Regions from separate parts of the Knoellia sp. LjRoot47 genome, predicted to be linked through region 2. Evidence: predicted binding sites of a transcription regulator. Region 2 holds the regulator's gene; the other holds the start of a gene.
What was found. The regulator HspR, encoded in region 2, represses chaperone genes until heat shock. The targets are predictions, from matches to a motif close to AAGTTGAGTCNNNNNGACTCAACTT.
Positions count from the first base shown of each region.

Region 1 (15,664 bases), 890 kb from region 2:
GTCGCGGACAGCCGCAAGGCCGTCGAGGGCCACCACATCGCGTGACGGTGGCACGTCGAGGCATGGCGTCCGCAGAGGTGGTCGAGTTCTCGGCCAACGTTGCGGACGGTGGCGTATGCCGGGTGCGTGCGTTCGCAGAGGTGGTCGGGTTCCCGACCAAGGTTGCGGACGCTGGAGGTGCTGGGGCGGCGTTCGCGCGGGTGCCCGCCGGCGCCCCCGAAGTCAGTCATTCACATTGTTGACGCTGGGCGCGTAAGAAACTAACCTTCAAGAATGGTCAGCGACGTCCGGGTGAGTGCGCCCACGGAAGAACGCCATCCCGGCACCGTCGGGATCGACACCGCGTCGACCCTCGAGGTGCTCACGCTGATGAACGAGGCCGACCGCACGGTGGCCGACGCCGTCGGTGAGCTGCTCCCCGAGCTGGCCCTGCTCGTCGACCACGCCGTCGCCGCGATCCGGGCCGGTGGCCACGTCCACTACTTCGGGGCGGGCACGTCCGGCCGCTTGGCCGTGCTCGACGCCGCCGAGCTGCTGCCGACGTTCAACGCCCCCGAGGGGCTCTTCGTCGCCCACCACGCCGGCGGTCCGACCGCGCTGCTGCGCGCCGTCGAGAACGTCGAGGACGACATCGACCTCGGCAGTGCCGACGCCAGCGTCGTCACGGGCCAGGACGTCGTCATCGGGCTCACCGCTTCCGGTCGCACCCCCTACGTCAAGGGCGCCCTGATGTGCGCCCGCGAGATGGGGGCGCGCACCGCGCTCATCACGGCGAACCCGGGATCGGAGCTCGCGGCACACGCCGACCACCTCCTCGTCGCCGACACCGGGCCGGAGGTCCTCACGGGGTCGACCCGGCTCAAGGCCGGCACGGCGCAGAAGCTCGTCCTCAACTCCTTCTCGACCGCCGTGATGATCCGGCTCGGCCGGACGTGGTCCAACCTCATGGTCGACGTCGTCGCCACCAACGCCAAGCTGCGCGGCCGCGTCGTGCGCATCCTCCAGGAGGCGACGGGCGCCAGCGACGAGGACGCCCGGATCGTCCTCGAGGCGGCCGGTGGCCAGCTCAAGCCGGCCCTGCTCTCGCTGCTGGCCGACGTCCCCGTCGATGTCGCGCTCAGCGCCCTCGCGGCGGGCGGTGACTCCGTCGCCACCGCTCTGACGGCCCTCACGACCTCCAGCCCCACCCACTCGTCCAGCCCCACACCCCCCACAGCCCCCACCCCGAGCCCCACCTCAAGCCAGTCAGCGTCGACAGGAGAGTTGTCATGACCCAGCGGACCCGCCGCTCCACCTTCACCCTCATCGCCTTCACGGGGGTGCTCGCCGTCGCGGCCTGCGCACCGTCGAGCGACAGCGACTCGAAGGGCTCCGGCGACGGCGGTGACGCCAAGGCGACCACGCTCACGGTCTGGTCGTGGCGCGTCGAGGACGAGGCGGCATACAACAAGATCTTCGACGCCTACGAGGCCAAGCACGAGGGCATCACGGTCGAGTTCAAGCCGTTCAAGGCGACCGAGTACAACAAGATCCTCGCGACCGGCCTCGCCGGCTCCGACGGCCCGGACGTGCCGCAGGTCCGCTCCTACGGCCAGGTCGAGCCGACCATCGCGTCGAAGTCGCTCGTGCCGCTCGACGGCAAGGTCGACCTCTCCGGCTGGGACGAGAACGTCGTCAACTCGGCGAAGTCCAAGGCCGACGGCAAGCTGTACTCGGTGCCGCTGGCGCGCCAGACGGTGCAGATGTTCTACAACAAGGGCCTGTTCCAGAAGAACGGCATCAGCGAGGCCCCCACGACGTGGGCCGACTTCACCGCCGCGGGCGACAAGCTCCTCGCCGGTGGCGTGACCCCGATCGCCGTCGGCGCCAAGGACGACTGGACCCTGCCGATCGTCCACGAGGTGCTCGCGGCTCCGCGCTTCGGTGGTGCGGCCTTCCAGGAAGAGGTCCTCACCGGCAAGAAGTCGTTCACGGACCCCAACTTCGTCGCCTCGATCGACGTCTTCAAGCAGCTCACCAAGTACTTCCCCAAGAACGTCACGGGTGTCGCCGTCACCGACGCACAGACCCTCTTCTCCGCGGAGAAGGCCGCGATGTTCCCCGGTGGCTCGTTCGACATGGCCACGCTCAAGAAGGCCAACCCCAACATCGACCTCGGCGTCTTCGAGGTCCCGGCCCCCGAGGGCTCGCCCGAGGACAAGTCCACGACCGCCGGCTGGGCCGACGGCAACTTCGCGGTCAACGCCAAGTCGCCCAACCAGGAGGCCGCCCTCGAGCTGGTCAAGTGGATGTCGACCAAGGAGTTCGGCCAGATGGTCGCCGACGAGGTCAAGCAGATCTCGGCCGTCCCCGGCGTCACCTACAACGACCCGCTGCTCAAGCAGATGGCCGACAACTACGAGAAGTCGCCGTCGCCCTACCTGCTGCTCACCGACTTCCGCTACGGCACCCCGTCGGGCACCGACCTCATGGGCAAGGGTGCGCAGCAGCTGCTGCTCGGCTCCAAGACGGCGGAGCAGGTCGCGGCCGACATCGACACCGGGGTGAAGGCCTGGTTCAAGCCCTCCTCGTGACCGGGGTGGATTCCGGGTCGCGGGCTGTGCTGGACTCGCTGTCGTGAAGACGCGCACCGGACTGGCCTTCCTCGCGCCGGCGCTGATCCTCTTCGGCGTGTTCGTCCTCTACCCGATGCTCACGGCGTTCTCGTACGCCTTCTTCGAGTGGCAGGGGACGAACCGTCAGGGGTTCGCCGGGCTGTCGAACTTCTCGGCGCTCGTCAACCGGGCACCGTTCAAGACCGACCTGCCCAAGGCGCTGCTCCACAACGTGCTCTTCTTCGTCGGCACGATGCTCGTCCAGAACACGATCGGCCTCACCGTCGCGACGTTGCTGCACCGCCGGGCCCGCACGCGGCGGATGCTGCAGACGCTCTACGCCATGCCCTACCTCGTGAGCCCGATCGTCATCGGCTACCTCTGGACCCTCCTGCTCTCGCCGACGTTCGGCCCGGTCAACCAGCTCCTCACCAAGGTCGGCCTCGAGCAGTTCGCCCTCCCGTGGCTCGGTGACCCCAAGACCGCCCTCTGGGTCGTCATCCTCGTCTCGGTCTGGCAGTGGGTCGGCTTCCCGGTGCTGCTCTACGGCGCGGCGCTCGGCGGCGTCCCCGAGGAGCTCACCGAGGCAGCGCGCGTCGACGGGGCCACGCACGGTCAGGTGTTCCGCAAGATCACCTTCCCGCTGCTCATCCCCGCGATCGGGACGGTCTCGGTGCTCACCTTCATCTTCGCGATGGAGGCGTTCGCCCTGCCGTTCGCCTTCGGTGGATCGACCGGCAACCCGGCCGGCTCGACCGACTTCGTCTCGCTGCTCTTCTACCGCTCGGCATTCGACTCCGGTGCGGTCGACGCGATCGGGACGTCCTCGGCCTTGGCCACGGTCCTGTTCCTCATCATCTTCGGTGGGGCGATGGCGGCGACCAAGGTCCTGCGCCGGCACGAGAGGCGGATGGCGTCATGACGACCACGCTCACCGCGGCCGACGCCGCACCCACCGGGGTCGACGCGACCGACTCCGCCGACGGCGGACAGCGCCGACCGCGCCGCCGCCGCGGCACGAGCTCGAGCGACCCGGTCGGTGGTGTCGGCGCGAGCATCCTGCTGTGGGGCTACGCGGTCCTGGCTCTCGCACCGCTGGTCATCATGGTGCTCAACTCCTTCCGCACCAACGCCGACTTCATCACCAACCCCCTGGGGCTGCCCACGTCACCGACGGTCGCGGCCTACAAGGAGGCGTGGACGGTCGGCAGCTTCGGGACCTACTTCACCAACTCGCTCGCGGTGACCGCGGGTGCGGTGGCGATCTCGACCGCGGTCTCGACCATGGCGGCATACGGTCTCGCGCGCAGCCGCGCGCGGATCTTCCGCTGGCTCGAGTCGCTGTTCCTCTCGGGGCTCATGCTGCCGATCCACCTCGCGATCCTGCCGGTGTTCTTCCTCTTCGACGGCTTCGGCCTCATCGACAGCCGGCTCGGCCTCGCCCTCATGTACGCCGCCGCCGGCGTGCCGTTCTCGATCTTCGTCCTCACGACGTTCTTCCGGCAGCTGCCCGAGGAGCTCGAGGAGGCGGCCGTGCTCGACGGCGCGAGCCCGTGGCAGACGTTCTGGCGGATCATGGTGCCGATGGTGCGACCGGCGCTCGCGACGGTGGCGGTCTTCCGGTTCGTGCCGATCTGGAACGACTTCCTCTACCCGCTCGTGCTGCTCCGCTCGGAGTCCAAGTACACCCTGCCCGTCGGCCTGACGAACTTCTTCGGTGAGAACGCGACGAACTACTCGGCCCTCTTCGCCGGGCTCGTCATCACGACGATCCCGCTCATCGTGCTCTTCCTCTTCGCCACCAAGCAGATCGTCGCGGGGTTGACCGCCGGCATGTCGAAGTGATCGGCTTCCGCCCGTGAGTGCGGACCGATCGCCTGCCGTCGTCGGCGTGGACGTGGGCGGTTCCGGACTTCGCCTGCAGTGGTCGTATGCCGGCGCGCCCGGTCCCGTGCTCACGGCGCCCGGGGTGCGGATCGGGTCCGGTGGCATCGACGTCCCGGCCCTCGCGGGCGACGCGGCCCGGCTGCTGCACGACGGCGGGGTCGATGACGTCGCTGCGGTGTGCTGGTCGCAGCGTGGCCTGCTCTTCCTGTCGGACCCGGTCGAGGTGGTGCGGGTCGTCTCGAGTGCCCTCGGCGCCGAGCGCACCGCGGTCGTCAGCGACGCCGTCGCCTCGCTCGTCGGGGCGCTCGGTGGCGTGCGCCCGGGAGCGGTCGTCGCCGCCGGCACGGGGGCCGTGGCGTTCGGGTCCGACTTCGGGTCTGCGGACACGTCGGTGTGGCGGCTCGTCGACGGTTGGGGTCACGTCCTGGGTGACCGGGGCTCGGCAGCGGGTGTCGGGCTCGAAGGGCTGCGCGCCGGGCTGCGGTTCCACGACGGGCTGCCGGGTGGGTCCGACCGGCTGCTCTCCGAGGGCGAGTCGGCGTTCGGTGCGACCTCGCACTGGCCACGTCGGGTCATGACCGGCGGCGACGCCCCGGCGCTGCTCGCGTCGTTCGCGCCGCGCGTCGCCGAGGCCGCGACGCTGGGCGACGCCGTGGCCGCGCGGATCTGCACGGCGGCGGGCGAGTCGCTCGCGGAGTCGCTGCTCTCGGCCGCCCGGGGGATCGACTCGCCGGTCCTCGTCGCGACCGGCGGGCTGCTCGCGGCGGAGCCGGTGCGGTCAGCGCTCGAGGCGGCGGTGGCGTCGGCCGGGGAGTCGCTCACCCCCGCCGTGGGTGGTGCGCTCGACGGCGCCCTCCACCTGGCCACCGTGCTCGGTGAGACGGGAACGATCCCGAGGCACCCGGCATACGTGCACCTCTCCTGAGCCCGTCGGGCCGAGTTGGAGGGCGCTGGTCCCACCGGGTTAGACTTGGACCCGGCACCCCGCGTGGTGGTACCTCACTGAACTCCCCCAGGGCAGGAATGCAGCAAGGGCAGGTGAGCTCTTCCAGGTACGCGGGGTGTCTTCGCGTTCCCCCAGCGGTCTCCGCGAGCGGTCAGGCGCCGCAGGCGCAGCCACCCTCGCACCCGCCGCACCCGCCACCGCGGGCCTCCGGGGCGTTGCCGCGGTCCTCCCACACGAGCTCGAGGGCACGGAGCAGGCCGTCGACGGGCTGGGCGCCGGTGACGGCGAACTTCTGGTCCAGGACGTAGGTCGGGACCGAGGTGATACCGATCTGGTTGGCGGTCGCCTCGTCGGCCCGCACGTCGTAGCCGTAGTCGTCGGAGCCGAGCATCTCGCGCACGTCCGACTCGTCGAGCCCGCCCTCGACGGCGAGACGCACGAGGGTGTCGGTGTCGCCCAGGGCCGCGCCCTCGGTGTACCAGCCCCGCATGACCCGGTCGGTGACGGGCTTCTCGACCCCGCGGGCCCGCGCGAGGTGGAGGACGCGGTGCGCGTCGAAGGAGTTGCCGCTGACGACCTTGTCCCACTGGAAGTCGAGACCGACCTCGGCGGCATCGGCGGCCATCGACTCGTGCTGGGCCACCATCTCCTCGCGGGTGCGGCCGTACTTGGCGGCGATGCGGTCGACGTTGGACCCCTCGGCGACGGCCGGGGCGGAGCGGTCGAGCTGGTAGCTGTGCCACACGACGTCGACGTCGCGCGGCTCGCCGGGCTCGGACGCCGCGACGAACTGGTCCACGGCGAGCTCGAGACGGCGCCGTCCCACGTGGCAGAACGGGCAGACCAGGTCGAACCAGACATCGATGCGCATGGCCCCGACGATACGTCGGAGGCCCGACGGCTCCGGCCGTCGGGCCTCCTGCCGGCTCCCGGTGCGGTGCCGGGCGCGGGGTCAGGCGGACTCGGCCGTCCGGGTGCCCTCGTCGCCGTGCCCCGACTCGATCTCGCGCGACGAGCCACCGTGCGAGACCGAGATCCGGCGCGGCTTCGCCTCCTCGGCGACGGGGATCGTCAGCGTGAGGACGCCGTCGCGGTAGTCGGCCTCGATCCGGTCGAGCGCGAGTCCGCGGCCGAGCGACAGCTGCCGGGCGAAGGTGCCGCTGGGGCGCTCGCGGGAGAGCCACTGGGCGTCCTCGGTCTCGGGCGCCGGGCGTTCGGCGCGCACCGTGAGGGTGCGGTCCTCGACGTCGATGGCGATGCTCTCGGGGTCGACTCCCGGCAGGTCGATGTGGGCGACGAACCTCTCCCCGGACCGGTAGAGATCCATCGGCATGACCGAGCCGGCAGCGCCCGACGGGCCGCGCAGGCCCTCGTTGAACAACCGGTCGAAGGTCCGGTCGAGGCTGCGGAACGGGTCGTGGGGGGTGGTGCTCATGACGATTCTCCTTGATGAACGGGAGGTCGATCTGCTCGACCTCGAGGGGGCCTTTCTTGAGTGGGAGCCGCTCAACTTCGTGCTCATTTCCTGTTGTAACCCCGAGTCCCCGCGCTCGTCAAGCCGTTCCCGTGGAGGCGCCGGCCGCGCAGGTCTGGAGGCGGTCGGGCTGCTCGGCGCCGTAGCGGTGGCCCGAGCCCGCGGGCACCGCCAGCGAGGCCACGACGTCGGCTCCGGCGTGCACGAACGAGACCAGCGGGAGCCACGGGCGGCCCTCGTCCGTCGGCACGAGCGCCATGGACGGGCGGGCGTGGACGATCGGGTCGTCGACGTTGGCGGCGAGGGTCTCGCGGGGCAGCCCGGTGCGCCCGCCGCCGGGCGTGCCGAGCCAGAACGTCGAGCACACCGCGTCGCGCAGCGCGCCCGCATCCGGTGCGGTGAGGGCGGCCTGTCCGGCGGTCGCGCCGAGGCTCTCCCCGACGACGTGGACCTGGGGTCGCTGCGACCGCGGGAGGCTCGACACCGCGAGCAGGACCTCGTCGAGCAGGGCCCGCGCTCCCGTCACCGCACCGTCGCGGTCGAGGAGGAACGCCACCCAGCTCGGGCGCGAGTCGTACTGCATCGACACCGTCGCGACGTCCGACCCGAAGCGGTGCTCGCTCCCGGCGACGAACTCGGGGTTGACCCAGCCCGACCCGGTCGGGATCGCCACGAGCAGGTGGCCGCGGGTCAGCCCTCCGGCAGCGGTGAGCCGCTCGACGGCGATCCGGGCGCGCTCGGAGTCGTCCGCGGCGTCGGCGAGGCCGGCATACGCGCGCACGGCCCCGACCGGGGAGGTGGCGAGGAGCACCTGGTCGTTCGTCGTCGCCGCGGCCTGCGCGCTCGCGGGCGCGAAGGTCAGCAGCGCGAGGCCGGTCACGAACGCGACGGCGCGACGTGACACCGCCGCCCGGTGACGCCAGGCCCACCGGACCCCGCGGGTGGCGCCGACGAGGACGAGCGCGGTCCCGAGGGCGACGCCGACGTCGATCGGCGACAGCGGGTCCATGCCGATCCGTGCGCGCATCGCGTTCTGCGTCGTGAGCGCGAGGAACGCGACGTATGCCGTGAGCGCACCTCCCAGCGCGACCGCTCCCTGCTGGGCGCGGATGGTGAGCCGCGGCCCGACGGAGGCGATGCGGCGAGCGGCGACGAGCGCGACGCCCAGCGACAGCACGAGGAGGACGCCGAGGGCGACGGGCTGCACCGGGAGGAACGACGGGAAGGTCGCGGCTCCGAGCGCGACCGGCACGGCGAGGGCGGTCGAGGCCCTCGGCAGCCGAAGCCGGGACCGGGTGGCGGCGCTCATCGCGCACCTCCCTCGATCGCGAGGGTGGCTCGTGGTGACCGCCGGGACGGCCGAGCCGACTGCGACCGCCGTTCCTGTCGCGACCGATGCGACCCGCCCGACCGATGCGACCCGCGCGACCGGCGGGAGCCGAGGAGCAGGCCGGCGCCTCCGAGGCAGGCGACCCCGGCGGCGACGGCGGGAGCGACCGTGAGCGGCGACTCCGGCTCGGGGACGGCGTCGCCCTGCCGCAGCGAGTTGACCCGCACGAAGCCGTGGGCGATGTCGGCCCACGCGAGGCAGGTGGCGTGCCCGACCCGGTGCCTACGGGTGGAACACGACGACTCGAGCTCGATGCCGAGCCGCTCGTCGACGGCCCGACGCGCTTCGCGAGGGAGGGCGTGGCCGGACCGGCCGGCATACCGGAGGAGGTCGTAGCCGAGGTCGTGCTTCCGGCACGCGGCCGTGAACTCGACCGGGAGGGGGACGGGGGAGGAGCAGCCACCCGCCGGGTCGCCGAGCAGACCGTCGGTGACGTCGGGGGAGTAGCCGAACCGCCGCGAGAAGTCCTGCGGCAGTGCGGCGCTCGCTGCGGAGGCTGGTCGCGACACGAGGACGGCGATCGCCCGGTCGGCGGCGCGATCGGGTGCAGGGAGCGACGACGCGGCAGGTGCGAGCACGAGGCCGACGGCGGTGGCGAGACCGGCGACGACGACGGTGCGGAGGAGGTGGTGTCCGGGGAACATGCGGCAAGGCTCGGAGCCGGGAGCACGTGCGGTCGTCGCCCTCGGGAGCGGTTCGGCGGTGAGACGCGGGGGTGGGTCGCGGGGACGGGTGATACCCCGGAGTGACCCCCGGTTCACCCCGTCGTATGACGACGCGGCGCCGTCGGCTCCCTAGGGTTGGAGGCATGGTCGGAGGACGAGTGGTGAGATCCGGCGGGCGAGCGTCCCGCTGGGTGGCCACGCGCACCGCCGGCCTGCTGCGTCCCCTCGGACGACCCCTCATGCGTGCGGCGCGGGCCGTGGCCGGCCACACCGATGTCACGCTCGGCCTGCTCGCCCTGGCGATGTTCGTCATCGGCTGGTCGACGGTCCGTCCCTGGCACGACGCCCCCGCCTCGCTGCTCCCGGTGCTCGCGCTCTGTGAGGCCGTGCCGTTGGTGCTGCTCCGGCGGGCCCCGTTCGTCGCCTGGGGGATCGCGGCCGCCACGTCGGTGCTCTGGTGGGCGGTCGTCCCCACCGGGCCCGAGGTGCCGCCGATGCCGTGGCCGGTCGTCCAGTTCCTCGTACTCCTCGCGACGATCGTCGCCGTCGGGCTGTGGGGCCGCTGGCGCGAGGTGCCGGTCGTCGTCGCCGCCACCGGCGTGCTCATGCTCGTGGCGATGCCCGACGGCCTCAAGCCCTGGGCACTCGGTCAGGCGCTCGTCATGGGGGTCGCCCTCCTCGTGCGCTGGCTCGTCATCTCCCGCCGCACGATCGCCGTCCAGCAGGACGAGGTCGAGACCGAGCGGGCGCGGCGGGCGGTCGTCGAGGAGCGGAGCCGGATCGCACGCGAGCTGCACGACGTCGTCGCGCACCACATGTCGATGATCGTCGTCCAGGCCCAGAGCGCCCCGCTGCGCCACGGCGTCCACGACCCCGCCGTCGTGGGTGAGTTCTCGGCGATCGAGGGTGCGGCGCGGCAGGCGCTCACCGAGGTCCGGTCGGTCCTCGGCGTCCTGCGCGACGAGCACGGGCCGGTCGAGACCGAGCCCCAGCCGGACCTCACCCGGCTCCCGTCGCTCGTTCGCTCCTCCCAGACGGCCGGTATGCCGCTCACCTCCCGTCTGCGGGTCGACCCGGCCGACGTGCCGCCTGGGACGGCGCTCGTGCTCTACCGCGTCGCGCAGGAGTCGCTCGCCAACGCCGCCCGCCATGCACCCGGGGCAGCCGTCGAGCTGACCCTCGAGCAGGAGTCGGGCTGGGCCCGGCTCATGGTCCGCAGCTCCGCCCCACCCGTCGCCCCACCCGCCGCCACCCCCACCGGCGCCTCCAGCGTCCGCAACCCTGGCGACGATCCCGACCACGGTCGCGGACGCAAGGGCGAGACCCGGGACGCAACGGCGGCAACGGCATACGTGGCATGTCCGAACGGGTGCGGGCGGTCGGCGGCACGTTCGAGGCGGAGCCGGTCGGGGAGGGGTTCGTCGTCATCGCGACCGTGCCGCTCGTCGGGCGCCCGCAGGTGGCGGGGCGGGGATGAGCGAGGTCATCACGGTCGTCATCGTCGACGACCAGGCGATGGTGCGGCAGGGTCTCGGTGCGCTGCTCGGGGCGCAGCCCGACCTCCGGGTCGTCGGGGAGGCGGCGGACGGGGCGGCTGCGGTGCGCGAGGTCGCACGGCTGCGCCCCGACGTCGTCCTCATGGACGTCCGTATGCCGGAGGTCAACGGTCTCGACGCGGCCGCGACGATCCTCGCGTCGCCGAGCCCGTACCGGCCGCACGTACTCATGCTCACGACGTTCGACGTCGACGACTACGTCTACGAGGCGCTGCGGGTCGGTGCGAGCGGGTTCATGCTCAAGGACGCGCCGGCGGAGGAGCTGGCCCGGGCCGTCCGCGTCGTCGCTGCCGGGGACTCGCTGCTCGCGCCGTCGGTGACGAAGCGGCTCATCGCCGAGGTGACCCGGACCCGGTCGGGTGTGCCGCGCGAGTCGCCGCGGCTGCGCGAGCTCACCCCTCGCGAGCTCGAGGTCCTCGAGCTCGTCGCCCGGGGACTGTCCAACACCGAGATCGCCGACCGGCTGTTCGTCGCCGAGCAGACGGTCAAGACCCATGTGTCACGCGTGTTTGCCAAACTGGGGCTGAGGGACCGCGCGCAGGCCGTGGTCTTCGCCTACGAGCACGGGGTGGTGAGCGCAGGATGAAGCACGCGATCGCCGCAGCGGGCGAGATCGCGTCGCGGCTCGTCGAGGCGCGTGACCATGACGAACCGGCGCTGGCGTGGCTGGTCGAGGCGGCGCGGGAGCTCTCCTTCGTCGAGTTCGACGTGCCGGAGGAGGCGGACGCGGACGGCTGGCTCTTCCAGTACGGACCGGTGAGCTGGTTGCCGGAGCCGACGTTCGTCGTGAGCGTCGTGCGGCAGCTCGAGGTCGTCGATGCCGACGGGGAGCACGAGTCCTACGTCCAGGTGCAGCTCGAGGTCAGGTACGACGTCGACGACGACCTCGCCGCCGTGGGTCCCCACTCGCAGTGGTGGTTCCCCGGCGGTGGGACGTCGTTCGACGAGTGGCTGGACGACGTGAGCCGGGCCGCCGTCTGGGCGGGCCTGGAGTCGAGGTCTCCCCGAGACCGGGTCGCCGTCGAGGACGCGGTGTGACGTATCTCGTGGTGCTCGACGACGCCGGCGCCGCGGGCCTGACCTTCGGCGAGCTGGCGGCTGCGGTGGCCGAGCAGTGGGCGGTCGCGAAGCCCGTCGTCGACCTCGGCGCGCTCGACCGGTCGCGGGTCCTCGAGTGGGAGGCCCGCACTGCGGAGGGTGGGGTCGTGGAGGTCGCGGTCAACAAGGAGCTCACGTGCTTCTTCCTCGACGGGACCCCGGAGGGCTCGGCCGAGGTGATGGTGTGGGTCCGGGGCCTCGTCGACGACGCGGTCGGCCTCACCGTGTGCGACGACGGGTACTCGTTCGACTTCGCCCTCGATCCCGGGATGTCCCCGCTGCAGGTCGCGCACGAGCTGTAGTCGCGCTGCCGACGGCGACCGGTCTGTCTACGGTGTGGCGCATGACAGTTGAGTGGGAGACGACGGCACCCGTGCGGACCGACGCGGGCATGTTCGCCCTGTGGCAGCCGGAGGCGTTCGCCTCCGTCTCGGAGATCGACGAGTGGGAGGACCACGTCGCCGACGAGGGCGCACTGGCCGGCCACGTCGCCGCCGGCACTCTGGTGCCGGTGAACATCGGCGTGGACGGCGCGTTCGGCTTCACCGTGCGGATCGGCCGGGGAACCCTGCTCACCGAGCGCGAGGCGCGGTTCGTGGCGGTGACGTCAGCGGCCTATCGGCTCGTCGCCTCGGGCCCGGTGGTGCTGAGCGGGCTCGAGGGCATCGGATCCCCTCCCGGTGAGGGCGTGCAGGTCGAGACCGCTGCGGGCGAGTGGTCCGTCGTGGTCCAGTTCATCGACTGGGAGGCCGAGCCCGGAATGGTGGACGAGGACGGCGACCCGCGTGAGGGTGCCTTGTCGGACTTCGTCCTCGAGGTGCGGCCGGCCGCCGCCGGCGAGACGTACCGCCTCGAGCTCGAGACCTTCGTGCGCCCGACGGAGGGTGACGGATGGCGGTCGGACGACAGGTCGCGGTGTTCACCCACCCCGACGACGTGGCTCGGCTCGCGGACCAGCTCGACACGGTGCACGGAGCTCGGCTGCTTCCGTGGTGGTGGGCGACCGAGGCCCCGCCGGCCGAGGCGCCGGCTGCCACCGACGTCTTCACCTTCGTCGCGGCGAAGAACGACGTCGGGCGCATCCGTCCGCGCCACATCGCTGCGCGTGACCACTGGCTGCCCGACACCGTCGTCGACCCCGTCGTGGAGGGGAGGCGATCGACCGTGTCCGAGGGGACGCTGACCGTGGGTCGCTTCTTTCACACGCCGGTCACGTCGGAGGGAGTGCCGAAGGACGCCGACTTCGTCGCGTTCGCCGCTCGCCTGCATCGCTGGCTCAAGCGTCACTTGGCGACCGTCGAGGTCGACGGCCGGCGGGTGTCGTGCACGCCGACCGTCCGTGACGCTGTCGCTGCGGGGACCATGGCCCTGTCGATGAATCCGGCCAGCCGCAGGCCGCCGCGCGCCGCGGAGACGTCATGACGGCGCGTGGTGACGCCCGCGCCCTGCTGTACCGAGGCATCGCCTCGGCCCTCAAGGAACGTGGGTTCACCAAGGTCAGGGGAACGCAACGGTTCGTCAGGGCAGTGGCCCCCGGAGTCGAGGCGCAGATCGGCGTCGCCAGCTCCGCCAAGGGTTCGGCCGACCACTACCTCGTCGACCCCTCCGTCGGTGTCCTGGTGGAGGAGGCGCGTGACCTCCTTGCACGCTGGACCCGGGCGGAGCCGGCGTGGACGACCCTTTACCTCAACATCGGCTACCTCCCGCCCGAGCAGGGGTGGTCCGAGGTGCCGCTCGCGACGGTCGATGACGTCCCCGGTGCCCTGTCGACCCTCCTGAGAGACGTCGACGAGAGGGCGCAAGGGTTCATCGACAGCTGTCACCGTCCAGGATACCTCGCCGATCTCATCGAGGCGGGGGTCCCGGCGCTGCGCCCAGAGGAGCTCGTCGCCGTCCTGCGTGCGCTCGACGGTGACGTCGCCGGCGCCCGACGAGGGCTCGAGGCGCTGCAGGCCAAGGTGGAGGCCTCCGTCAGCCCCTCGCTGCGCGACCTCAGGGTGCTCGAGGGATGTGCCGACCACGTCCGGCACCTTCTCGACGAAGCGTCCTCGTGAGTGCGGCATACGGTGTCGGCATGGGTTTCCTCACGCGCAAGGTGCCGGCGACGCTGCCGCAGAACCTCACCCGGATCGCGCTCGGCGCGTTCATGACCGGGGCCGGGGTGCTGCACCTCACGACGGCGCGCGAGGAGTTCCGTGCGCAGGTGCCGCACTGGGTGCCGCTCGACGAGGACTTCGTCGTGCTCGCCTCCGGTGTCGCCGAGGTCGGGCTGGGTGCCGCCCTGCTCGCCCTCCCGGGTCGGCGCCGGATGGCCGGGCTCGCGCTCGCGGCGTTCTACGTCGCGATCTTCCCGGGCAACATCGGGCAGTACGTCGAGGGGATCGACGCGTTCGGCCTTGACACCGACACCAAGCGGCTCGCGCGCCTCGCGTTCCAGCCGGTGCTCGTCGCAGCCGCCCTGTATGCCGCGGGGTTGCCCGAGGGCGGTCTCACACGTCGCGGTGGGCGAGGGACTCCGACTGCACGCGGTTGAGCCCCGCATAGAGCATGGCGGCCGGGGCGACCCACGAGCCGATGACGATCAGCCCGGACGTGGGCCAGCGGGTGATGCCCCAGACCATGCCGCCCACGATGAGGGTGTCGAGCAGGAGTGGCATCGCGAACCAGAGCAGGACGCCCTGCGCACTGGGCACCGCGTTGAACGGGCCCGTCGGCGGCCGTCCGCGATAGGCCGCGAGGAGGTTGCCGCCCGCGAGCACCACCGTCGTCATGACGAGCCAGGGAAGGGCGGTCCCGACGTCCGCGCCGGCCACCACGGCGGCGGCACAGCCGACGACGGTCGTCACGGCGAGGTGGATCCCGCCGGGGACGAGCAGGTGGGTGGCGGCCGCGCGCACCGGTGGTGACCCGAACAGCGCGGGCGTCCCCATCGTGTCGGCCTCGAGCCGCAGACCCTCCGACAGGCTGCTGAACCCCATGTGGCTCACCAACGCGGCGACGAACGCGACGAGTGGTGGGACCGAGGTGCTCGACAGCGTGGCGCCGAGCGCCCAGGCCGCGGTGGCGCTGAGGGCGAGGCCGACGACAGCGGCGCCGGGGGCACGGCGCAGACCGAGGACGTCCCGTGCGACGAGTGTCATCACCGGACCTCGGTGCCGCAGCCGTGCCGAGCGCGCGCGCGTCACCGGCCGGGCGGCCTCGAGCCGGACCGCCCGGAGGTCGCCCGCCTGCACTCCGCCGACGATCCGGTTGGACCGTGCCGACTGCGTGCGCAGGTCGTGCAGGCCGAGCCGGCGCACTTCTGCGACCCACGGCGGGCCGTCGCCGGGCGCAGGCGAGTCGGCGGTCGTGCCGGACCTGGACTGGCCGAGGAGCCAGGAGCCACCGACGAGCAGCCCCACCGCAGCCCCCACGACCACCGCGGGTGCCACGACCCAGAAGGGCGCGACGCGTGCGCCCCAGAACGAGGCGCCGACGAGGAGCCCGGTCGTCGCACCTGCGGCCAGGACCGCGAAGAGCGAGTACCCGAACCACGGCCGCAGCGCCGCCCACCGGTCGAGCGACGAGGCGACGACGTGGTCGACCCACGGCACCGGCGCCACCAGCGGGCCACGGACCCGGCCCGCCTCGCGCGCGAGCGCCGCCGAGCCCGCGACGACGACGAGCGCCACCAGTGCGAGCCAGGGGGAGCGGAGCGCGTCGGCCATCCCGCCCCGGTCGCCGGCGCGCACGAGGGCCCGTAGGACGGGGAAGCCGTAGAGGCCCACGAGGATGAAGGCGACGTACGCGGCATACGCCACCTCCTTGCGCGCGGGACTGCCCGACGGGCCGTGGAGCACGTGGACGATGTCGGCGAGGCGCTCGCGGTCACGTCCGGCGGAGGCGGCGGACGGCACGGGACTCAACCCTCCGCCGCGACGAGGTCGACGACCTGGTCGGCCACCCGCTCGGTGATGGCCGGGTCGTGGCAGGCGAGGACGACGGTCGTACCGGCGTCGCGACGAGCGGCGACGAGGTCGGCGACGAGGGTGCGCTTCACGGTGTCGAGACGCTG
Region 1 is NZ_CAXUQS020000001.1:628,362-644,025, reverse strand. Features, by position in the region: gene ACSQ11_RS03315 (MurR/RpiR family transcriptional regulator) at 1-45, shown strand, start outside; gene ACSQ11_RS03310 (N-acetylmuramic acid 6-phosphate etherase) at 274-1,272, shown strand; gene ACSQ11_RS03305 (ABC transporter substrate-binding protein) at 1,269-2,573, shown strand; gene ACSQ11_RS03300 (carbohydrate ABC transporter permease) at 2,617-3,516, shown strand; gene ACSQ11_RS03295 (carbohydrate ABC transporter permease) at 3,513-4,439, shown strand; gene ACSQ11_RS03290 (N-acetylglucosamine kinase) at 4,453-5,406, shown strand; RNA gene ffs (signal recognition particle sRNA small type) at 5,457-5,553, shown strand; gene ACSQ11_RS03280 (DsbA family oxidoreductase) at 5,579-6,298, opposite strand; gene ACSQ11_RS03275 (Hsp20/alpha crystallin family protein) at 6,380-6,862, opposite strand; gene ACSQ11_RS03270 (alpha/beta-hydrolase family protein) at 6,981-8,210, opposite strand; gene ACSQ11_RS03265 (hypothetical protein) at 8,207-8,935, opposite strand; partial or broken gene ACSQ11_RS03260 (histidine kinase) at 9,061-9,861, shown strand; gene ACSQ11_RS03255 (response regulator) at 10,430-11,098, shown strand; gene ACSQ11_RS03250 (hypothetical protein) at 11,095-11,550, shown strand; gene ACSQ11_RS03245 (hypothetical protein) at 11,547-11,912, shown strand; gene ACSQ11_RS03240 (hypothetical protein) at 11,954-12,793, shown strand; gene ACSQ11_RS03235 (hypothetical protein) at 12,796-13,032, shown strand; gene ACSQ11_RS03230 (hypothetical protein) at 13,029-13,664, shown strand; gene ACSQ11_RS03225 (DoxX family protein) at 13,685-14,143, shown strand; gene ACSQ11_RS03220 (hypothetical protein) at 14,100-15,506, opposite strand; gene ACSQ11_RS03215 (ABC transporter ATP-binding protein) at 15,512-15,664, opposite strand, start outside.
Region 1: ACSQ11_RS03275 (Hsp20/alpha crystallin family protein) is a predicted target of HspR. The motif match lies at 6,916-6,940, and genes of this name have one in related genera.

Region 2 (15,664 bases):
GTGACCGAGCTCGTCAAGGAGCTCACCGGTGGCAAGGAGCCCAACAAGGGCGTCAACCCGGACGAGGTCGTGGCGCTCGGCGCCGCGCTCCAGGCCGGTGTCCTCAAGGGTGAGCGCAAGGACGTCCTTCTCATCGACGTCACGCCGCTCTCGCTCGGCATCGAGACCAAGGGTGGGCTGTTCACCAAGCTCATCGAGCGCAACACGGCCATCCCGACCAAGCGCTCCGAGGTCTTCTCGACGGCCGAGGACAACCAGCCGTCGGTCCTCATCCAGGTCTTCCAGGGTGAGCGCGAGATCGCCCAGCAGAACAAGGCGCTCGGCACCTTCGAGCTCTCCGGCATCGCGCCGGCCCCGCGTGGCGTGCCGCAGGTCGAGGTCACCTTCGACATCGACGCCAACGGCATCGTCCACGTGACGGCCAAGGACCGCGGCACCGGCAAGGAGCAGAAGATCACCATCTCGGGCGGCAGCGCGCTGTCCAAGGAGGAGATCGACCGCATGGTCAAGGACGCCGAGGCCCACGCCGACGAGGACAAGAAGCGTCGCGAGGAGACCGAGACCCGCAACATGGCCGAGTCGCTCGTCTTCTCGACCGAGAAGTTCCTCAGCGAGTCCGGTGACAAGCTCACCGACGAGCAGCGCAGCCCGGTCGACACCGCGCTCGCGGACCTCAAGGAGGCGATCAAGCCCGAGTCGACGCTGTCCCGCGACGAGGTCCAGGCCAAGATCGACCACCTCAACGAGGAGTCCCAGAAGATGGGCGCCGCGATGTACGCCGCGGCCGCCGAGCAGGGCGAGTCCGGCGACGTCCCCGGTGGCGAGGCGTCGGACGGCGCCGAGCAGGCCGGCGCGCAGGCCAACGATGACTCCGACGTCGTCGACGCCGAGGTCGTCGAGGACGACGAGGAGAAGAAGTGACCGACGCTCGTATGCCGGGTGAGGACGAGGTCTTCGACGGCGAGGTCGTGGACGACGAGTCGTCCGACGCGATCAACACCGAGTCGGCCAACGACGGTGAGGAGGTGGCTCCGGCTCCGGCCGGGGCCACCGCCCCCGCGGCCGAGGACGTGGCTGCCGAGGGCGGCGAGCACCCCGACACGGTGCTCGCGGCCCAGCGCCTCGACGACCTCCAGCGGCTCAACGCCGAGTACGTCAACTACAAGCGTCGAGTCGACCGCGACCGGGCCCTCGTCCAGGAGCGCGCGGTGCGCGACGTCCTCGAGACGGTCCTGCCGGTGCTCGACGACATCCAGGCGGCGCGCGACCACGGTGACCTCACCGACGGCCCGTTCGCCGCGATCGCCGACAAGCTCGAGGCGAGCTTCGGCAAGTTCGGCCTGACCCGCTTCGGCGAGGTCGGCGAGCCGTTCGACCCGATGCACCACGAGGCGCTCATGCACGCCGCCTGGGACTCCTCGAACCCGGAGCTCCCGGCGGACGCGAGCACGACGACGGTCGTCCAGGTGCTCCAGCGCGGCTACCGCACCGGTGACCAGGTCCTGCGCCCGGCGCGGGTCGCGGTGGCCGACCCCGAGTGACCCATACTCACGAGACGACGTCCGGAAGGAGGCGCTGATGGCGAGCCAGGACTGGTTCGAGAAGGACTTCTACGCGATCCTCGGCGTCCCCAAGGATGCCGACGCGGGGGCGATCAAGAAGGCCTACCGCAAGCTCGCGCGCACCCACCACCCCGACAAGAACCCCGGGGACTCCGCTGCCGAGCAGAAGTTCAAGGACATCGGCGAGGCCCACGCGGTGCTGTCGGACCCCAAGCAGCGTGAGGAGTACGACGCGGTCCGGCAGATGGCGCACGGCGGTGCTCGCTTCACGGCCGGTGGGGCCGGTGGCAACGGCGGGTTCGACGACATCTTCAGCGCGTTCGGCGGTGGCGGTGGGTCGCGGGTCCGCTTCGACACCGGCGGCCGTCAGTCCTACGGCGGCCCCGGTGGCGGCGACGACATCAACGACCTCCTGTCGCAGATGTTCGGCGGTGCCGCCGGCGGTGGCGGTCGTCCGCAACCCGGGTATGCCGGCTACGGCGCCCCCCGCGGTCCGCGCAAGGGCGCGGACGTCCAGGCCACGACGACGCTCCCGTTCCGGGACGCCGTCGAGGGCTCGACGGTGACCCTGCGGACCGCCGAGGGCCGCACGATCACGGCCCGGATCCCTGCGGGCGTCAAGGACGGGCAGAAGATCCGGCTCCGCGGCAAGGGCCAGCCCGGTGAGCCCGGGGCCGCCGCCGGTGACCTCATCCTCACCGTCACCGTCGAGAAGCACCCGGTCTTCGGGCGCGACGGCGACAACCTCACGATCGACCTGCCGGTGACCTTCGCCGAGGCGGCTCTCGGTGCCACGGTCGCCGTGCCGACGCTCGACGGCTCCAGCGTCAAGGTGCGCATCGCCCCCGGCACGCCGTCGGGTCGCGTACTTCGCGTCAAGGGTCGCGGCGTCGCGGGCTCGTCCTCGACGGGCGACCTGCTCGCCAAGGTTCAGGTCCTCGTCCCCGACGAGCTGTCCGACCGCGCCCGAGAGGCCGTCGAGGTGCTGCGTGCGGAGGCCGAGGGGCTCGACCCGCGCGCCGGTCTCGTCGAGCAGGCGAAGGCCTGACCGTGGCTGCGCGCCGAGCGACGCCGCGACCGGACGACGACGCCGCAGTGTTCGTCATCTCGGTCGCGGCCGAGCTCGCCGGCATGCACGCGCAGACGCTGCGCCAGTACGACCGGCTCGGACTCGTCACGCCGTCGCGCACCCGAGGCGGCGGGCGCCGCTACTCGGCGCGCGACGTCGAGCTGCTCCGCGAGGTGCAGCGCCTCTCCCAGGAGGAGGGCGTCAGCCTCGCCGGCATCGCCCGGATCCTCGAGCTCGAGAACTCCGTCGACGCGCTGCGTTCGCGGGTCGCCGAGCTGACCCGAGAGGTCGAGCAGCTCCGGGCCGCCGCCTCGGGCGGGTCACGCGTCTTCTCCGTCGGCCCCGGTGGCGAGATCCTCGCCAGCCGGCTCGGCGAGCGGCCTCGCCGTCGCCCGGGTTCGGGACAGGGCGCCGGCTCGGCGTCCCGAGCGCTCGTCCTCTGGCGTCCCTGAGTGCGCGGACGGCATACGCTTCGCTGCGTGACCGAGCACCTGCTGATCTTCCCCGAGCGCGAGACCGCCGACGAGATCGCCGCCGAGCTCATCGAGGAGGGCTTCACCGAGGTCCGGGTGATCCGGGTCGCCCACGCCGGTGACGACGACGCCGAGGACGCCGACTGGGGTGTCCACGTGCGCGAGGAGATGGTCGACGACCCCTCCGGACCCGTGGAGGGTGGTCTGCGCGACCGCTTCTCGGCGCTCGCCGAGGAGCGCGACGGCTGGTACGACCCGGAGCCGAGCCTTCCCTGAATTGTCCACTTCCGCTTGTCCACCGGACAAGCCGTGCGTCCGGCTCCGGAACGTTGCGTGGCTGACAGATCTTGGGTCTAGCATCCTGTCCACCGAGGCCAGTGAGGTCCACGGTGTTCGATGTCGACGAGGAGACGATGTGGCCGGTTCTGCGCCCATCCTGGAGATGACGGGCATCACCAAGACATTTCCCGGTGTCAAGGCCCTGTCCGACGTCAACCTCACGGTCCGCCGTGGTGACGTCCACGCGATCTGTGGCGAGAACGGCGCCGGCAAGTCAACCCTGATGAAGGTCCTGTCGGGCGTGCACCCCCACGGCACCTACGACGGGACGATCCGCTTCAACGGCGCCGACGTCACGTTCAACAACATCCGTGACTCCGAGCACGCGGGCATCGTCATCATCCACCAGGAGCTCGCGCTCATCCCCGAGCTCTCCATCGCCGAGAACATCTTCCTCGGCAACGAGGAGACCAGGCGCGGCGCGATCGACTGGGTCAAGACCAACAACCGCGCGCGCGACCTCCTCGCCCGGGTCGGGCTCGAGGAGGACCCCGAGACGCCGATCAAGAACATCGGTGTCGGCAAGCAGCAGCTCGTCGAGATCGCCAAGGCCCTCGCCAAGGACGTCCAGCTGCTCATCCTCGACGAGCCCACGGCGGCGCTCAACGAGGAGGACTCGCGCCACCTGCTCGACCTCATCCGGGGCCTGCAGGGCAGGGGCATCACCTCGATCATGATCAGCCACAAGCTCAACGAGATCGAGGCCATCGCCGACGCCATCACGATCATCCGCGACGGCCAGACGGTCGAGACGCTCGACGTGCGCGAGGGCGCCGTCGACGAGGACCGGATCATCCGCGGCATGGTCGGGCGCTCGCTCGAGTCGCGCTTCCCCGACCACACCCCCGAGATCGGCGAGGTGATGTTCGAGGTCAAGGGCTGGACTGTCGCCCACCCGCAGGTCCCGGAGCGGCTCGTCGCGAAGCAGTCGGAGTTCTTCGTCCGCCGCGGCGAGATCGTCGGCTTCGCGGGTCTCATGGGCTCGGGCCGCACCGAGCTCATGCGCTCGATCTTCGGGCACTCCTACGGCACGTGGCTCGGTGGCGAGATGACGCTCAACGGCAAGCGCGTCGACCTGCGCAGCGTGCCGGCGGCCATCGACGCCGGCATCGGCTACGTCACCGAGGACCGCAAGACCCTCGGCCTCAACCTCCTCGACGACATCAAGACGACGACGGTGTCGGCCAAGCTCAAGAAGATCGCGCACAACCTCGTCATCGACCGGCGGGCAGAGCACTCCGCGGCCGACGACTACCGCAAGCAGCTGCGCACCAAGACGCCGTCGGTCGACTACGACGTCGCCAAGCTGTCGGGCGGCAACCAGCAGAAGGTCGTGCTCTCCAAGTGGCTCTTCACCGACCCCGACCTGCTCATCCTCGACGAGCCCACCCGCGGCATCGACGTCGGTGCCAAGTACGAGATCTACGGGATCATCCAGCGCCTCGCCGCCCAGGGCAAGGGCGTCATCGTCGTGAGCTCCGAGCTGCCGGAGCTGCTCGGGCTGAGTGACCGGATCTACACCATCAGCGAGGGCCGGGTCACCGGCGTCCTCGACAAGGAGCACGCCGACCAGGAGTCGCTCATGCGGCTCATGACCAAGACCTCGACGACCCCGAAGGACGCTGCATGAACAAGCTCAAGGAGATCTTCGGTGGGGACACCCGTCAGTTCGGGATGATCTTCGCGCTCGTCTTCCTCATCGTGCTGTTCCAGGTCCTCACCGACGGGCTGACGCTCGACCCCGGCAACGTCATCAACATCTTCCAGGGCAACAGCTACATCCTCGTCATGGCGATCGGCATGGTGCTCGTCATCATCGCCGGGCACATCGACCTCTCGGTCGGCTCAGTGGCTGCCTTCGCCGGCATCGTCGTCGCCATCGCGATGCGCGACTGGGGCATCCCGTGGTGGGTCGGCGTCCTGCTCGGACTCGGCATCGGCGCGGTCGTCGGAGCCTGGCAGGGCTTCTGGGTCGCCGTCGTCGGCATCCCCGCGTTCATCGTCACCCTCGCCGGCATGCTCATCTTCCGCGGCGCCAACCAGTACGTCGGCAAGTCCAACACCGTCCCCGTCAGCGAGAGCTTCCAGAAGATCGGGTCGGGCTACCTCCCCGAGGTCGGGCCCAACACCGGCTACAACAACCTCACCCTGCTCATCGGCATCGTCGTGTGCGCGGCGATCATCGGTGGCACGCTGCGCAACCGCCGCAACCAGAAGAAGATCGGCGCCGACCTCGAGGACGGCACGGTCATGTGGATCCGGCTGGCGCTCATCAGCGTCGCGATCCTCGCCGTGGTCATGCTCATGGCCTCCGGCCGGCCCGGCACCTCGCTGCCGATCTCGGCGCTCATCCTCGGCGCGCTGGTCCTCATCTACGGCTTCATCTCGACCCGCACGATCATCGGTCGCCACATCTACGCCGTCGGTGGCAACCGTCACGCCGCCGAGCTCTCCGGTGTGCGCTCCAAGCGGGTCAACTTCCTCGTCATGATGAACATGTCGATCCTCGCCGCGCTCGCCGGGATGATGTTCGCCGCCCGCTCCACGTCCTCCGGTCCCTCCGACGGCGTCGGCTGGGAGCTCGACGCGATCGCCGCCGTCTTCATCGGTGGCGCCGCGGTCACCGGTGGTGTCGGCACCGTCGTCGGGGCCGTCATCGGTGGTCTCGTCATGGCCGTGCTCAACAACGGCCTCCAGCTCCTCGGCATCGGCGCCGACATGACCCAGATCATCAAGGGCCTGGTGCTGCTCACCGCCGTGGCCTTCGACGTCTACAACAAGAGCCAGGGTCGTCGCTCCATCACCGGCCTCATCATGCAGAACTTCGGTGGTCGGGCGACCAAGGAGACGGCGGAGACCGTCAAGCAGGAGTCCTGAGGTCAGCAGGTTGCCGCACAACTGAATACGCATCACAGTGACGCTTCCGCCCCGGGTGCGCCACGGCATACGAAAGAAAGAGACGACATGCGTTCCCTCACCAAGCTGATGGCAGTCACCGCCGTCGCCGCACTCGCTGTGACCGGCTGCGGCCGGGCCGACGACGAGACCCCCGCCTCGGGTTCCGACAGCTCCGCCTCGGGCGGCAGCGGTGGGTTCGCCGGCGACTCGCTCATCGGGGTGTCGCTCCCGCAGAAGACCTCGGAGAACTGGGTCCTCGCCGAGCAGCTCTTCAAGGACGACCTCGCAGGGGCCGGCTTCAAGGCCGACGTCCAGTTCGCCAACGGCGGTGTCGGCGAGCAGCAGAACCAGATCCAGTCCATGGTGACCAAGGGCGCCAAGGTCATCGTCGTCGGCGCCATCGACGGCGCCCAGCTGGGCACCCAGGTCAAGGCGGCCAAGGACGCCGGCGCGACCGTCATCGCCTACGACCGCCTCATCAAGAACACCGACGCGGTCGACTACTACGTCGCCTACGACAACTTCAAGGTCGGTGTCCTGCAGGGCAACGCTCTCCTCGAGGGCATGGCGGCGAAGAAGCCGTCCGGTCCCTACAACATCGAGCTCTTCGCCGGTTCGCCCGACGACGCCAACGCCCAGGTCTTCTTCGACGGCGCCATGAGCGTCCTCAAGCCGAAGATCGACGACGGCACGCTCAAGGTCACCTCGGGCCAGACCGCCTTCAACCAGGCCGTCACCCAGGGCTGGAAGGCCGAGAACGCGCAGAAGCGCATGGACACCCTGCTCTCGGCGTCCTACTCGTCGGCCGCCCTCGACGGCGTCCTCTCCCCGAACGACACCCTCGCCCGCGCGATCATCACCTCGGTCAAGGCCGCCGGCAAGCCCGTCCCGGTCGTCACCGGTCAGGACTCCGAGGTCGAGTCCGTGAAGTCGATCATGGCCGGCGAGCAGTACTCGACGATCAACAAGGACACCCGCAACCTCGTCAAGGCCACCATCGAGATGGTCCAGGCGCTGCAGAAGGGTGAGAAGCCGACCGTCAACGACGAGAAGTCCTACGACAACGGCGTCAAGGTCGTCCCGGCCAACCTGCTCGAGCCGCTCATCGTCACCAAGGCGAACGCCAAGGAGGCCTACGCCAACGACCCGACCCTGTCCAAGCTCACCCAGTGAGCTGAGACCCTCGCGGTCCACGACCTCGGCCCCGGCACCCTCGTGGGTGGCGGGGCCGAGGTGCGTCCGGACTCAGGCCTCGACGGCGGCCGCTTCGGTCTCGGACTCGTTGCCCTGCTGCTCCCAGAGCTGACGGGTCTCGCCCATGGTCCGGTCCATGATCGCCACCATCGCCTCGTGCGCCCGGTCGCCGTCACCGCGCTGGATCGAGGCGGCGACGTCGCTGTGCAGCTGGAGGGCGTCCACGTGGGGGTGGTGCGGCATGAGGCCGTAGGCGTGGCGACCGGCGAGGACCTCGGCGACCTGCTTGTGCAGGTGCTCGAACATCTCGTTGCCCGAGGCGGCGAGGACCCTCTTGTGGAACTCGACGTCGAGGCGGAGGAAGTCGTCCATCCGCCCGTCCTGACCCGCCGCCCAGAGCTGGCCGGCGAGGGTGACGAGCTCGGAGGCCTCGAGCGGCTTGGCGCGTTCGGCTGCGAGGCGCGCAGCCTGCGGCTCCACGGCGGTGCGGAGCTCGGTGATCGAGCGGAGCTGGGTGAGGCGGCCGCCCGTCGCGAGACGCCAGCGGATGACCAGTGGGTCGTACACGTTCCACGCGGACCTGTCGTGCACGACCGTCCCGACCCGGCGGCGCGAGGTGACGAGACCCATGGAGGACAGCACCCGCAGGGCCTCACGCACGACGGAGCGCGAGACGGAGTGCCGCGCCATGAGGTCGTCGATGAAGAGGATCGTGCCGGGGGGCAGCTCGCCCCCACAGATCGAGAGCCCGAGGGACTCGACGAGGCGCCCGTGGAGGCCGGAGGAGTCGTCGTCGTGGAGCGCATCGGTGGGCACGTCACAAATCATACGAGCGAGCGCAGACTCTTGCACAAGTCAGACTTATGACCTTATGCTCGCGGACAAGACGGACGTGAAGTCCGCCGCGGCGACGGCTCCAATGGCGGGGCGGCCGGATATCCAAGGAGATCGACGTGTTGCGACGTACAGCAATCGGATCGACCCTCGCACTCGCCGCGGCGCTCAGCCTCTCGGCGTGCGGTGGCGGTGGCGACGACGAGGGCACCGGGTCCAAGACCATCCAGGTGACGCTCGCCAACCACGTGTGGACCGACAACATCAAGGCGGCCCTGCCCGAGTTCGAGAAGGCGACCGGCCTCAAGGTCGAGCTCACCCAGCTCGGCGAGGACCAGTTGTCCGACCAGTACAACGTCAAGCTCAACGCGGGCACCAGCGACCTCGACGTGATGATGTACCGCCCCCTCCAGGAGGGCAAGCTCTTCGGCAAGAACGGCTACCTGTCCGACATCACCGAGGACACCAAGGGCGCCTCGGAGTGGAACTGGAGCGACTTCCAGTCCGGTCCGGTCGAGGCCACGACGTACGACGACAAGGTCGTCGGCGTCCCGCTCATCACCGAGACCGAGGTCCTCTACTACCGCAAGGACCTGCTGCAGAAGGCCGGCCTCAGCGCCCCGCCGAAGACGCTCGACGAGCTCAAGGAGGCGGCGGCCAAGGTCCAGGCCGCGAACCCCGGCGTCGCCGGCTTCGTCGCCCGCACCGGCAAGACCGCCGCCGTCACGCAGTTCTCCGGCTTCCTCTACAGCTTCGGTGGCGCGTGGGTCGACGACTCGGGCAAGGCCGCCGTCGACTCGGCCGAGGCCAAGCAGGCCTACGCCTACTACGGCGGGCTCATCCACGACCACGGCCCCAAGAACGTCAGCACCGACATGAGCTGGCCCGAGGCGATGGCGATCTTCACCCAGGGTCAGGCCGCCTTCTACACCGAGGCGAGCTCGCTCTACAAGAACGCCACCGACCCGGCCAAGTCCAAGGTCGCCGACACCGTGGGCTTCGCGCCGTTCCCGGAGGGCCCCGCCGGCTCCAAGCCCTACAACGTCCCGTCGTGGGCGCTGGGCATCAACGAGGCCTCCGAGAACAAGGCGAACGCCTGGAAGTTCATCGAGTGGGCCACGAGCAAGGAGCAGACGCTCGCCAACCAGAAGGCCGGCGTCCCCGGTGCGCGCACCTCGGTCGCGAACGACGCCGACGCCACGTCGACCTACCCGAAGGACCTCGTCGAGGCCGCCAAGGCCGGCGCCGAGAACGGTGTCGGATTCGACCGCCCGCAGGTCGTCAAGGTCCCCGAGGCCCGCGAGCTCGTCGGCCAGCCGATCGTCGACGCCATCACCGGCAAGGACTCGGGCGCGTCGGCCGACAAGGCCGCCGAGGCCTTCCAGGCCCTGCTCGACGACGAGAACAAGTAAGACCCGCCCACGCCCTGACACCAGGGCATCCCGGGTGACCCCGGGTGGCCGCACCCCACGGGGCGTGCGGTCACCCGGGACCCGGAGCACACGGCATACGACCGCGTGCCTGCACGAAGCACCCACGGCAACGAAGGCGATACTCCATGTCTGCTGACGCACTCCCCGTGACGGGAACGTCCGGGTTCTCCCGCTGGGCCAACGCCCACCGCAAGTGGCTCTTCGCCTCTCCGGCCATGGCGTTCGTCGTCGTGCTCATCATCTTCCCCGTCGCGTGGACGCTCTACCTCAGCCTCACCGACGCCGAGGGCTCGGTGCGCGCGGAGAAGGAGTTCGTCGGGGCGCAGAACTACCTCGACGTCCTTGCCGACACCGCCCGGTTCTGGCCGGCGGTCTGGCGCACCGTGCAGTTCACCGGTGTCGTCCTCATCGTCGAGGTCGTCCTCGGCATGGCGATCGCCCTGCTGCTGTGGCGTCCGTTCCGCGGCGAGAAGTGGGTGCGCGTGGCGATCCTCATGCCGCTCGTCGCCACGCCCGTGGCCGTCGGCATGATGTGGCGGCTCATCTTCGACCCCAACATCGGCATCGCCAACCAGGTCCTCGGCTGGTTCGGCATCCCCGAGCAGCCCTGGCTCGCCGGCCCGAACTCGGCGCTGTGGACCACGATGCTCATCGACATCTGGCAGTGGACGCCGATGGTCGTCCTCATCCTCCTCGCCGGTCTCACCTCGCTCTCGGACGAGCCGCAGGAGGCCGCGCTCATCGACGGCGCCAGCGGCTGGCAGCGCTTCCGCTACATCACCCTGCCGCTCATGAAGTCGACGATCATCGTCGCGGTGCTGCTGCGCGGGATCGACGCCCTCAAGACGTTCGACATCCTCTACGCCACGAAGGGCAAGGGCGGTGGCAGCTACCACGAGGTCGAGACGCTCAACGTCTACGCCTACGGGTTGAGCTTCGACTACAACGAGTACGGCACGAGCTCGACCGTCCTCATCCTCTTCTTCCTCATCATCATCGGCTCGATGTGGGCCCTCACCTCACGCCGGAAGGCGGACTTCTGATGCGCGGCGGCACGGCATACAAGACGTTCCGGGTCGGGGCCCTCGTCCTCGTCGTCCTCGGGCTCCTCATGCCCCTCATCTGGATGGTCGCGGCGTCGCTCAAGACCAACGTCGACATCTACGACACGAGCAAGGCACTGTTCTTCTCGCCGACTGTCGACAACTACAAGACCGTCCTCGAACAGGCCAACTACGTCACGTTCATCATCAACAGCCTCTGGGTGGCGTTCGCGTCGACCGTCCTCTCGCTGCTGCTCGGCGTCCCCGCGGCCTACTCGATGAGCCGGTTCGCGATGAAGCGCTCCGCGCTCGTCGTCCTCATGGCCCGCGTCATCCCCGGCGTCTCGCTGCTCGTCCCCTGGTTCTACGTCTTCTCGAACCTCAAGCTCGTGGGCGGGTTCACGGTCCTCGTGCTCAGCCACATGTTCGTGTCGCTGCCGCTCGTCGTCTACATCATGATGGGCTACTTCGACGGGCTGCCCCTCGAGCTCGAGGAGTCGGCCCAGGTCGACGGGCTCACCCCCATCGGCGCGTTCCGCCGGATCACCCTGCCGCTGTCCACGCCGGGCATGGCGACCGCCGGGATCCTCGCGTTCATCTTCTCGTGGAACAACTTCATGTTCGCCCTCGTCCTGTCCGGTGCGAAGACGAAGACCCTGCCCGTCGCGATCTTCGACTTCGTCGGCTACGCGGCCATCGACTGGGGTGGCCTCATGGCCGCGGCCACGGTCGTCACGGTGCCGATCATGGTCATCGCACTCCTCGCACAGAAGTACGTCGTCTCCGGTCTCACCGCCGGCGCCACGAAGGGCTGAGCCATGACCACCACCACCTCCGTCATCGACCGCGTCGAGACGTTCCTCGTCGCGCCCCGCTGGCTCTTCGTCCGCATCGAGACCTCCGACGGCATCGTCGGCTGGGGCGAGGCGACCTGCGAGGGCCGGTCCGAGACCGTGCGCGCGGCCGTCGAGCAGCTCGCCGAGGTCATCCTCGGCGGCGACCCCGAGCGGATCGAGGACCACTGGGCCGTCATGACCAAGGGCTCGTTCTATCGCGGCGGGCCCATCCTCGGCAGTGCGGTCTCCGGGATCGACCAGGCCCTGTGGGACATCAAGGGCAAACGGTATGCCGCACCCGTGCACCAGCTGCTCGGCGGCGCCGTCCGTGACCGCGTCCGCGTCTACGGCTGGGTCGGCGGTGACGAGCCCAACGAGGTCCGCGACCACATCGGCGAGCAGGTCGCTGCCGGTCTCACCGCCGTGAAGATGAACGCGAGCGGCCGCATGTCGCCGCTCGGCACGGTCGCCGAGATCGACGGCGTCGTGGCGCGGGTCGCCGCGGCGCGCGAGGTGCTCGGCGACTCCGGCGACGTGGCCGTCGACTTCCACGGACGGTTCAGCCTGGCCAACTCCCGCCGGGTCGCACCGCTGCTCGAGCCGTACCGCCCGCTCTTCCTCGAGGAGCCGGTCACGCCCGAGAACTCCCACCTCATCGCCCAGTTCGTGCAGTCGACGACGACGCCGGTCTCGACGGGGGAGCGGCTCTACTGCCGGCAGGAGTTCCTCCCGGTCCTGCAGGCCGGGGTGGCCGTGGTCCAGCCCGACCTCTCGCACGCTGGTGGCATCACCGAGGTGCGCAAGATCGCCGCCCTCGCCGAGACGTTCGACGCGGCGCTGGCGCCGCACTGCCCGCTCGGTCCGCTGGCGCTGGCCTCCTCGCTCCAGGTGGCGTTCGCGACGACGAACCACCTCATCCAGGAGCAGAGCATCGGCATCCACTACAACCAGGGCGCCGACGTCCTCGACTACCTCGTCGACACCAAGCCGCTCCAGTTCGTCGACGGCCACATCGAGCGCCTCACCGGGCCGGGCCTCGGCATCGAGATCGACGAGGCCGCGGTCCGCAAGGCGGCCGAGGTCGGCCACGCCTGGCGTGGACCCGTGTGGCGCCAGCCCGACGGCGCGTTCGCGGAGTGGTGATGGAGCGCAGTCAGCTCGTGTCGACCGTCCGGTCGCACCCGGTCATGGCGATCGTCCGCGGTACGTCGGCCCAGGCGTCGCTCGACGCTGGGCGGGTCCTGCTCGAGGAGGGCATCCGCCTCGTCGAGGTGACCCTCACGACGCCCGGCGCCCTCGAGACGGTGGCGACCCTGCGTGCCGCCGCACCCGAGGACGCCTATGTCGGTGTCGGCACGGTCCTCACCGAGGACGACGTCACCGCCGTCGTCGAGGCAGGTGGCGACTTCGTCGTGACTCCTGCGGTGACGCCAGCGGTCGCCGAGGCTGCCCGACGTGGGCTTCCCTGTGCCGCAGGCGCGTTCACTGCTACGGAGTCGTATGCCGCGTGGTTGGCCGGTGCCGAGGTGGTCAAGCTCTTCCCCGCGTCCGTCGGCGGCCCGGGACACCTCAAGGCCCTGCGTGACCCGTTCCCGCAGATTCCCTTCATGGCCGTGGGAGGGGTCGGCATCTCGGAGGCCCGCGCCTACCTCACCGCCGGTGCCATCGGCGCCGGGGTGGGCGGTCCGCTCGTCGGTGACGCCGCCTCGGGAGGCTCGCTCGACGCCCTGCGCGACCGGGCCCGGGCCTTCGCGTCCTGGGCCGCGGACGCCGGGGAGCGCGCATGAACGTCGAGGTCGTCACCCTCGGTGAGAGCCTCGCGTCGTTCCGGTCCTCCGGGCCGATCGGGTTCGGGGCGCCGGTGACCCCGCACCTGGCGGGTGCCGAGGCCAACGTCGCCATCGGGCTGGCACGGCTGGGTCACGCGGTCTCGTGGGTGGGGCGCGTGGGTGCGGACCCGTTCGGGAGCGAGGTGCTACGGACGCTGCGTGGCGAGGGTGTTCAGGTCGACCACACCGTCGTCGACGCCGCGCCCACCGGGCTGATGTTCCTCGAGCAACGCACGGCGGACCTGTCGCGCGTGCACTACGTCCGGGCGGGGTCCGCCGGGTCGCGCCTGTCGGCCGACGACCTACCCGTCGACACCATCCGGGCGGCATCGCTGCTCCACGTCACCGGGATCACGCCTGCACTCTCGGCCACCGCTGCCGAGGCTGTCTCGTCGGCGGTCGAGCTCGCCCACGACTCGGGCGTGCGGGTCTCGTTGGACGTCAACCACCGCGCACGCCTGTGGAGCCGGGATGACGCGTCCCGGGTGCTGCGTGGCCTGCTGCCGCACGTCTGGATGGTCGTGGCGGGTGAAAACGAGCTCGACCTCGTCGCCGACGGGTCCGAGGACGAGGCCGTCGCCTCCCTGCTCGACGGCGGGGTCGCGCAGGTCGCGGTCAAGCGCGGCGCCGACGGTGCCTCGCTCCACACGTCGGACGGTCGCTGGGACCGTCACGCCGTCGCCGTCACGGCGGTGGACACGGTCGGGGCGGGCGACGCCTTCTGCGCGGGTCTGCTCTCCGGGACCTTGGACGGTCTCGCACCGGACGCGTCCCTCGACCGTGCCGTGCAGCTCGGGGCCTGGTCGGCCAGCACGACCGGGGACTGGGCCGGTCTCCCGACGAGGGTCGAGCTCGGCGACCTCGGGTCGCTGCGGCCCGGCGAGACCCTTCGATGAGCGCTCGGAGCACCCGGCACGTCGTGGTCATGGGCGTCTCGGGCAGCGGCAAGACGACGGTGGCGCAGGGCGTCGCCGACGCCACCGGGTTCGAGTTCGCCGAGGCCGACGCCTTCCACTCGCCGGAGAACATCGCGACGATGGAGCGCGGCATCGCCCTCACCGACGCCGACCGCTGGCCGTGGCTCACCGCCCTGGCGGAGTGGATGACCGCGCGCTCGGCCGCGGGGGCCTCGACGATCATCACCTGCTCGGCCCTCAAGCGGACCTACCGTGACGTCCTGCGCGACGGAGCCCCGTCGGTGACGTTCGTCCACCTCGACGGTCCGGCCGAGGTGATCCGCGAGCGGCTGTCCGTGCGCGAGGGCCACTTCATGCCGGCCAGCCTGCTGCAGTCGCAGATCGACACCCTCGAGCCCCTCGGCGACGACGAGGAGGGGGTCGTCCTCGACCTCCGCCGATCGCCGGACGAGCTCATCAGGGACGCCGTCGACTGGCTGGAGCACGACGGCTGACTCCCGCACGTTCGCGGGCCAGCCGCTTCATGCCGTCCGCGGGCCGGATCGGCTCGGGCCACGTGGGCACGGCCGTGTCCCCGTCGTAGCGACCGCTCGGCCGGCGGCGCACGAGCGGCAGCACCTCCGTCCGGAGGGAGCGGCCCTCGTCGCGCACCGCCTGGCGCCACGCCCGCGGCTCCCACTCATCCGGTTCATGTGGATCCTGTCCGGGGCCCAGAGCCTGCGGTCCTCGTACTCGCGCATCGGGGTGTGGTCGAGCAGCGTCGCCCCGTGGGTGGCGGCGAGGTCGCGCACCGCGGCGTTGAAGGTCAGGACGCGTCGACGCAGCGGCTCGAGCAGGGCCGTGGTCCGCATGTCGAAGGCGGTGAACACGAGGACCTGCGCGCAGCGACAGGATGTCGTTGCCCCCGACATAGAACGAGACATGGGTCGGCTCCATCGCCAGCGCCCGGTCGAGCTGGTCGGCCACCACCTGGTCCAGCACCTTGCTCCGGATGGCGAGGTTGGCGTACTCCCACCGAGGGTCGGCCCGGCCCAGCTGGCGGGCCATGCGGTCGGCCCAACCGCGGAACCCGTTGGGGTAGTGGAGGTTCGGGTCACCCACCCCTTCCGTGAACGAGTCCCCGATGGCGACGACGCGGCCAGCATCCATGGCCCATGCCTCTCATGCGCGGACGGCGGCCGCCACCCCTTCGAGCAGGTGTCGGGAGATGTTCGCCCAGACGTTCCCGACGCGTCGG
Region 2 is NZ_CAXUQS020000001.1:1,518,429-1,534,092, forward strand. Features, by position in the region: gene dnaK (molecular chaperone DnaK) at 1-921, shown strand, start outside; gene grpE (nucleotide exchange factor GrpE) at 918-1,541, shown strand; gene ACSQ11_RS07395 (DnaJ C-terminal domain-containing protein) at 1,579-2,610, shown strand; gene ACSQ11_RS07400 (heat shock protein transcriptional repressor HspR) at 2,613-3,083, shown strand; gene ACSQ11_RS07405 (hypothetical protein) at 3,111-3,380, shown strand; gene mmsA (multiple monosaccharide ABC transporter ATP-binding protein) at 3,547-5,073, shown strand; gene mmsB (multiple monosaccharide ABC transporter permease) at 5,070-6,320, shown strand; gene ACSQ11_RS07420 (substrate-binding domain-containing protein) at 6,408-7,514, shown strand; gene ACSQ11_RS07425 (FadR/GntR family transcriptional regulator) at 7,587-8,351, opposite strand; gene ACSQ11_RS07430 (ABC transporter substrate-binding protein) at 8,489-9,781, shown strand; gene ACSQ11_RS07435 (carbohydrate ABC transporter permease) at 9,928-10,845, shown strand; gene ACSQ11_RS07440 (carbohydrate ABC transporter permease) at 10,845-11,660, shown strand; gene dgoD (galactonate dehydratase) at 11,664-12,824, shown strand; gene ACSQ11_RS07450 (bifunctional 4-hydroxy-2-oxoglutarate aldolase/2-dehydro-3-deoxy-phosphogluconate aldolase) at 12,824-13,468, shown strand; gene ACSQ11_RS07455 (sugar kinase) at 13,465-14,406, shown strand; gene ACSQ11_RS07460 (gluconokinase) at 14,403-14,921, shown strand; gene ACSQ11_RS07465 (GDSL-type esterase/lipase family protein) at 14,884-15,576, opposite strand; gene ACSQ11_RS07470 (hypothetical protein) at 15,635-15,664, shown strand, end outside.